One region of the Deinococcus terrestris genome, then DNA from elsewhere that is predicted to be linked to it. Evidence: riboswitches for the same ligand, from Rfam matches in the RefSeq annotation. Region 1 holds a riboswitch; each other region holds the start of a gene.
The links. A riboswitch is a leader RNA that binds a small molecule or an ion and turns the genes downstream of it on or off. The one in region 1 is predicted to bind cyclic di-GMP.
Positions count from the first base shown of each region.

Region 2: it holds a riboswitch for cyclic di-GMP, as region 1 does, so the genes downstream of both, F8S09_RS06240 (DUF11 domain-containing protein) here and F8S09_RS11130 (Ig-like domain-containing protein) in region 1, are expected to answer to the same signal.
Region 3: it holds a riboswitch for cyclic di-GMP, as region 1 does, so the genes downstream of both, F8S09_RS17150 (hypothetical protein) here and F8S09_RS11130 (Ig-like domain-containing protein) in region 1, are expected to answer to the same signal.

Region 1 is NZ_WBSL01000004.1:219,273-221,531, forward strand. Features, by position in the region: gene F8S09_RS11130 (Ig-like domain-containing protein) at 1-949, opposite strand, end outside; cyclic di-GMP riboswitch class II at 1,404-1,488, opposite strand; gene F8S09_RS11135 (MOSC domain-containing protein) at 1,668-2,210, opposite strand; gene F8S09_RS11140 (acyl-CoA dehydrogenase family protein) at 2,207-2,259, opposite strand, start outside.
Region 2 is NZ_WBSL01000002.1:20,765-23,023, reverse strand. Features, by position in the region: gene F8S09_RS06245 (vWA domain-containing protein) at 1-1,109, opposite strand, end outside; cyclic di-GMP riboswitch class II at 1,273-1,356, shown strand; gene F8S09_RS06240 (DUF11 domain-containing protein) at 1,428-1,925, shown strand; gene F8S09_RS06235 (hypothetical protein) at 1,981-2,259, shown strand, end outside.
Region 3 is NZ_WBSL01000024.1:9,751-12,009, reverse strand. Features, by position in the region: gene F8S09_RS17150 (hypothetical protein) at 1-1,109, opposite strand, end outside; cyclic di-GMP riboswitch class I at 1,120-1,199, opposite strand; gene F8S09_RS17145 (lipopolysaccharide biosynthesis protein) at 1,396-2,259, shown strand, end outside.

The sequences.
Region 1 (2,259 bases):
GCGCTCCGGCTGGCGGAGACGGCAGGGTGAAGTCGAGGTCCACTGCCAGACCTGGCGTGATGGGCACCGCCGTCTCGGGACCGTTGTCGAGCGCGTAGACGACGCGGGTCACGCCCTGGTTGTCGGTGACCCGGCCCTGCACTCTCACCGGCGCCGTGACGCTGGCGCCGTTGGTGGGCGAGATCAGGGAGACGCTGGGCGCCTGGGTATCACCGGGCTGGGTGCTGGGCGGGTTGACGGTGAACGTGACCTGCACGGGGCTCGAGGCATTGCCAGCGGCGTCGTAGGCCCGCAAGCTGACTGTCTGCGTTCCTACCGGGAGGGAAGGCAGCAGGGTGTCCAGGTTGACCGTGGGGCCGGGCGTCACGTCCAGCGCAACCTCGGGTTCGCTGCCGAGCTGGTAGGTGATGCGGGTCACGGCCTGATTGTCGGTTGCGGTTCCGGTCAAACGCACGGGATTTTGCACACTCGCCCCGGCAGCGGGAGAGGTCAGCGTGAAGGTGGGCGCCTGCGTGTCCGCAGGTGTGCCCGTGCCGCTGCCGGTCGTGACCGTCACGGTGCGGGCCACCGAGGTGCTGTTGCCTGCCGCGTCATAGGCGGTGACGGTCAGGATGTAGGTCCCCGCCGTAAGGCCGCACAGACACAGGCTCTGGCTGATGGCGCCGTCCGCGGGCAGGGTCAGCACCTGTTCATTGCCGTTGCCGAAGCGGTACGTGAGGCGGCTGAGCCCCACGTTGTCGCGGACGGTCCCCTGAAGAAGCAGGCTGCCACTGGCCGTGCTGCCTTGCTGCGGCGAGGTCAGGTTCAGTGTCGGCCTGACGGTGTCCTCTGAACCTGCAGGGGGCTGGGGGTTCGGGCCAGGGCTGGGAGTCTGGGTACTACAACTGGCCAGCAGGGTTAGGGTCAGCAGTGCGGCGGCGCATCCATATCGGGAAGGGAGAAGGGCCATGATAGTCTCCTTGATCGGGAATGAGGACTTCTGCGGACCACTCCACCCCGGCTTGGTCCTTCGGGAACTTGGTCTGGGAAAACGGCAGTGTCCGGATACCGCAAAGCATTCACCCCGCTTAGCGCGTAATGAGGCGAACCGGGGATCTTGGGGCGCTCACACAGCTCGCGTGCACCCCGTGACCGAATTGGGAACACCCTGATCCAGAGATGTCCGCTTCGGTCAACCGCTCTGCTCTGCAACTTTGCAAATCCGTTTGGGTTGTCCAGGGTGTGTCCCTGTTGGGCCGGAATCCGTCTCAAAACAATGAACGTCATCTCACCGGAAGGGGAATTCCCCGAGCCGGTTCCATGCCTCCTTTCGCAACGGGTTATGGCTGAGCGGTGCCGCACCCACCAAGAAGCGTGGGGGCTGCTGCCATAACACAGCGGGGGCTAATGACACACCAGTCCGGTATGTCCCGAGTCGGTCGCACCACTGGCTCCACCCGTTCCAGGTGCCCGTATAAGGAACGAGGTTTCACAGCCCCTCGGATAGCACCAGATTGTGGCTATCCACCCACAACCTAGAGGGGCAGGCAAAACCAATGATGAGTTGACTCATTAGCTGGAGTTGCACACAGACTCATGTGGTCTAAAGTGCGGTGGGTCCTTCGATGCGGAAATTCGTTCCTCAAGGGCGTCCGTGCGGCTCGTTTCCGGGTCAGTGGCTCTTGGCGTCAGACCCGCTCCAGCCGTTGGTGAGGCTCCGGGGGCAGTTCTGCTCGCACCACGTCACCTGGCCTTACCACGCCTCCCGTCAACACCACGCCCATTACCCCCGCCTTGCGGACCAGCCCGCCGTGCTCGTCGCGTCCCAGCACCGCCGCGAGCAGTCCCGGTTGAAAGGCGTCGATCTGGCCGCAGGGGTTCCGCAGGCCCGTGACCTCCACCACGGCTTCTCCGCCCAGATGCAGGCGGGTTCCGGTGGGAAGGCCCAGCAGGTCCAGGCTCCGCGTCAGCAGGTTCTCTCCCAGGTCGCCGGGGCGCACCGTGAAGCCCTGCCAGGCCAGTTCCTCCAGCAGTTCGGCGTGGATCAGGTGAATCTGCCGCAGATTGGGCTGGTCCGGGTTCTGCGCGACCCGCGAGCGGTGCTTCACCGTGTGGCCCGCGTGCGCGTCCCCCTCCACGCCCAGGCCCGCGAGGAGGCGCACCTCCGGCTGGGGTGCCTTGCTGAAGCCGTGCTCCGGGCTGAGGCTGACCGCCTCCACCCTGGGGGTCACTCCAGCGCCCCCACTCCCGTCAGGTGCCGCCCCACGATCAGCGTGTGGA
Region 2 (2,259 bases), on a different contig from region 1:
ACGCGCCGGACGAAGCCCACGAGTTCGGGGTCGCGGGCCAGCATGAAGGTGTTGACCTGGATGCCCGAGCGGCGGCAGTTGGCGACCTCGCGCAGAGTGGCGCCCAGCACGTAGGGGTCGAGGCCATAGGCGTTTTTATAGATGCGGCCGTCGGGCAGCGTGAGGGCCGAGGGCTTGCCGTCGGTGATCATCACGATCTGCTTCATGTCCTTGTTCTCGCGCTTCAGGAGCTGCTGCGCGAGCCGCAGGCCCCCCGCCGTGTTCGTATGGTACGGCCCGATCTGTGCCTGCGCGAGCTTGGCGACGGGCACTTCCTCGGCCGAGTCGTGGAAGAGCACGAACTTGACCGTGTCGCCGGGGTACTGGGTGCGGATCAGGTGCGCCAGCGCGAGCGCGACCTGCTTGGCGGGCGTGAAGCGGTCCTCGCCGTACAGGATCATGGAGTGCGAGCAGTCCAGCAGCACCACGGTCGCCGCCGACGAGTTGTATTCAGCCTGCCGGATCACGAGGTCGGATTCCTCGAGCGCGTCGAAGCCTTTGCCCATGATGTTGCCCAGCGTGGCCGTCGTATCGAGGTTGAGGGTGTCCCCGAACTCGTAGTTCTTGAGTTCGCCCGTCATCTCGACGCCTGAGGCGTACTCGCGGGTGTCGTGGGCGCCCGCGCTGCTTCTGCCCAGGCCGCCCATCAGGTCGCGCAGGCTCTTGTAGCCCAGAAAGTCAATGCTCTTGTCAGTGAGCTGAAAGCGCGACTCGCCGCTCTGGCCCTGGCCGCCCTGTCCCGGCTCCTCGTCGAACTCCTTGCGAATAAAGCCGTCCTGCTGGAGCTTGTCCATCAGCCGCTCGATTTGCTGACCCAGCGGCGTCTCGCGCACGTCGTCGGCTTGCAGGGCTTCTAGAAGCTGCTCTTCCGGGATCATGCCCCGGTCGGCCAGTGCCTCCAGAATCGCGTCGAAGAGGTCGTCCATGCTGGGCCGGGCGTTGGGATCGGGGTCGTAGGGATCGTTCATGCCCTGCCCCAGCAGCGCTTCCTGAATCATCTGCATCAGCTCGCTGGAGTCGAGCTGGTCGAGTTCGCCCTCGAACTTGCTGTACCGCGTGACACGCGCCATACCGGTGACCTCCGTACGCGACAGCATGGCGTGCCCAGCTCCAACGGTTTGTAACAGGGACGCCCCCGGACCAAATCGCCGCATCACCATCCTACAAATGAGAATCTAATGAGAGTTCCTAGAAATCACGTAAGGGAACTGTTATGGCTTGCTGAATACCTTGCTGTCGTTTCGGGCGTAGAGCCATGCGGTGTATTTCGGGCACCTGCCGCATGAGGAGCCAGTGGTGCGACCGGCGAAACGGACCCCCCACCCAGGGGAAGCGTGCGCCGGTCTGTCGTGTCGGCGTCCCTTCCTGCCAAGGAGAGAGCCGCTGATATGAATCGCCTGACCCTTCCCCTCCTGCTCGCGCTGCCCGGCCTGGCCCTGGCCCAGGGCGCCTCGCCCCTGGTGCTCGACCTCGCCCAGTCGCTGATTCAGACCGTTCAGGTGGACGGCAAGGCGACCGAAAAGCGCACGCCGAACTACACCAAGGTCCGCCCCGGCGACCTGCTCGCACAGACTGTCACCGCCCGCAACGTCAGCGCCCGCACGCTGGCAAACGTCGCCGTGAAGCTGCCGGTTCCGGCGGGTCACGTGTACGTCGCGCCAGATGGAAGCGCTGCCGCAGGCGTCCGCACCGAGTACTCCATCGACGGCGGCAAGACCTTTGCCCCCGCCCCCCTCAAGAAAAAGATCACCGTGACCGAGAACGGCAAGGCCGTGACCCGCGAGGTTGAGGTCAAGCCGGGCGAGTACCAGGCGGTGCGCTGGACCATCGCCGCCCTACCTGCCGGCACCGAGAAGACGCTCGGCTTCCGCGTGCAGGTGAAGTAACACCCATCAGTCGTCACCGGGCCACGACGCCCGAAGCGAATCCAAGGAGAAGAAGATGAAAGTGAATACGAAGATTGTGGCTCTGGCTGTGGCGCTGGCAGTGGGAGTGGCGGGAGCGGTGGGTACGCCCGCCAACACCCAGATCAAGAACACCGCGACGGCGAGCTTCCAGGACCCCAGCGATCCCACTGGCAACACCACCAGCAGCCAGACGTCCAACGAGGTCGTCACCACAGTGTCGGACAAGTCGAGCTTCAACGTGACCTACGTGGGCAGCGTGGCCAACAGCGACAGCGCCACGACGGGCACGGCGACCTCCACCCTCCCTGCCGAA
Region 3 (2,259 bases), on a different contig from region 1:
GATTTGTAAGCGACATTAATGACCTGAAGGTAACGTTTGCCTTCGTAGGTCCACTGCACCACGTGCATGGTGTCACTGAGGAGAAGTTCCCGGCGCTCCCCGTGTAAAAGGATGGGGGTGAGTTGCTTCACTTCCCCCGCCACCTTTTTCAGCTCAGTGCGCAGGCTGGTTTGGGGGCTCAAGTCATTGCTGTCGTCAAGATAGGTGTAGTACATGATGCCCTTGACCCCAGCACCCAGTGCTTGCGAGGTCATGTTGTACACCTCAGCGTTGGTCGGCATCCGCTGGCCGCTCCAACGGAAGCTCTGGACGTTGCCGATCGGCATAACGCCCTTTTGCAGCGCTTCGCGGACCGTAATTTTCATGGCCCGGTAGACGGCACTGAGGCCATCGCCACCACCAATTGGGTAGATTTGGTTGCCCGTAGCGTCCGTTGTACCGAAGTACGCACTGCGTGGGTCTGAGAAACTGACGCCAAGGCTCGCGTAAGTCAGCCGAGTCGGGTCGAGTTGTTTGATCACTTGAGCACGTGCCGCAACTTGTTCCGGGGTATAGTTGATCTGGCAGTCGTCAGCGACCTTCCAACCCAGAATTCCAGGTTCATTTCGGAGGGCTGCCACAGATTGGCTGTTCACGTCTTGTATGATAAGCTTCATACCTTTGGCATGAGCTGCTTGCACAAGCTTACGCATAGGGCCAATGTCGTCTACAGCATCGAGCATGGCAACTGTCATGCTGTTAAATCCCATTGCAGCGATGTCATTCATGTCTTTGAGGCGGCGTGTGGCTGTGCCGGCCCAAGACACATGATAAAAGCCCATGGGGAACATGCTCTCCCCGGCTACGCTGAGCGTGCCCCCCGGATCAATGCTGACAGCGTTGCTAAGCAGGCTGGGGCGCAGGGGACGCGTCTGATAGGTGGCGAGCGTGTCTTGGACGGTGCTCACCTCGTCAGGAGTGGCAAGCACCTCGGCCGACACTTCCGCCGGATCGTTGGCTGTGCCCGACGTGGGAGGAGTCGAAGTCATGTCAGGACGCACCACCGGCGTCTGAGAACAGGCGCTGAGCAACAGAGCCAGCGCGAGGGCACACATTTTGTTGTTTCTCACAGTTCCTACTTTCGGTAACCCAGCGGACTCATCGAGATGAGTTCTGTGGCTTTGCGTCACCTCCTCGCGGAGGCTTTGCCTTTGTCGGTTTAGGGGACGTAGCGGCGCTCAGTGAGCTTTACAAACTCTTCATGCGCCCAATCTATCGCACCGACCTCACAGTTTTATGACTGAGAAGTGTGACTACAGCCGCCCCCGTTGGACGTGCTAGGTTGGCCCCTGAACTTGCATGGCAGACACAAACAGAGTGTGGCCGGACTCGGCGCCTCAGCGCCTGCGAAGCGATGTGGGTTGGACCTTCGCAGCCTCATTGGTTTCCAACCTGGCACAGTTCGCGTTGATCTCGGCGCTGGCCCACTGGTCGAGTCCCCGAGTCGTTGGTCAGTATGCCTATGCACTGGGGGTAACAGGGCCTATTTTTCTGTGGTTGGGCCTGCAACTGCGCAACGTCATGGTGACGGACGTCAAGGACGCATTTAGCTTCGGCACCTACGCGACGTTGCGTGCACTCTCGCTCGCAGCCGCCCTCACACTTGTGGCTGCCGTCTTCTGGAATAGAGGCGAATGGTGGGTGATCTTCGCGTTGGCGGTCGCCAAGCTGTTCGAGGGCTTGAGCGAACTCATTTATGCCCAGCTTCAGCGCCACGGACATCTCGACTGGATCGCGCAGGGAGTGCTGATTCGGGGCCTACTGAACACTGCGCTCCCCCTGGGGCTTTTTGCCCTGACCCGCGACCTGGCGGTGGCTGCCGCTGGGGTGACACTGGTCAACTTGTTGACACTTCTTGGATATGACCTGCGCCGCGGACGCCCCTTTCTACCCCCCATAGGCCTGTTGAGGTGGCCCGACCTACAGCAGCTCGTGCGAATGGTGTGGCCGCTCGGTGTCGTGGCCGGTTTGGTGTCCCTGAGCGCCAACATCGCTCGCATTGCCGTCGAGCATGAGCTTGGAAGCGAGGCCCAAGGCATTTACTCGGCCCTGAGTTACGGGTACATCGTTGGCGGTGTGGTCATCGGCGCTGTCGGAACGGCGTTGACCACCCAGTTCGCCCTGCGTTTCGCGCAAGGAGACCGCGCAGGCTTCCTGGGACTGACCGCTCGGTTTATGCTGCTGTCGCTGGGCGTCGGGCTCCTGAGCCTGCTCGCAGGC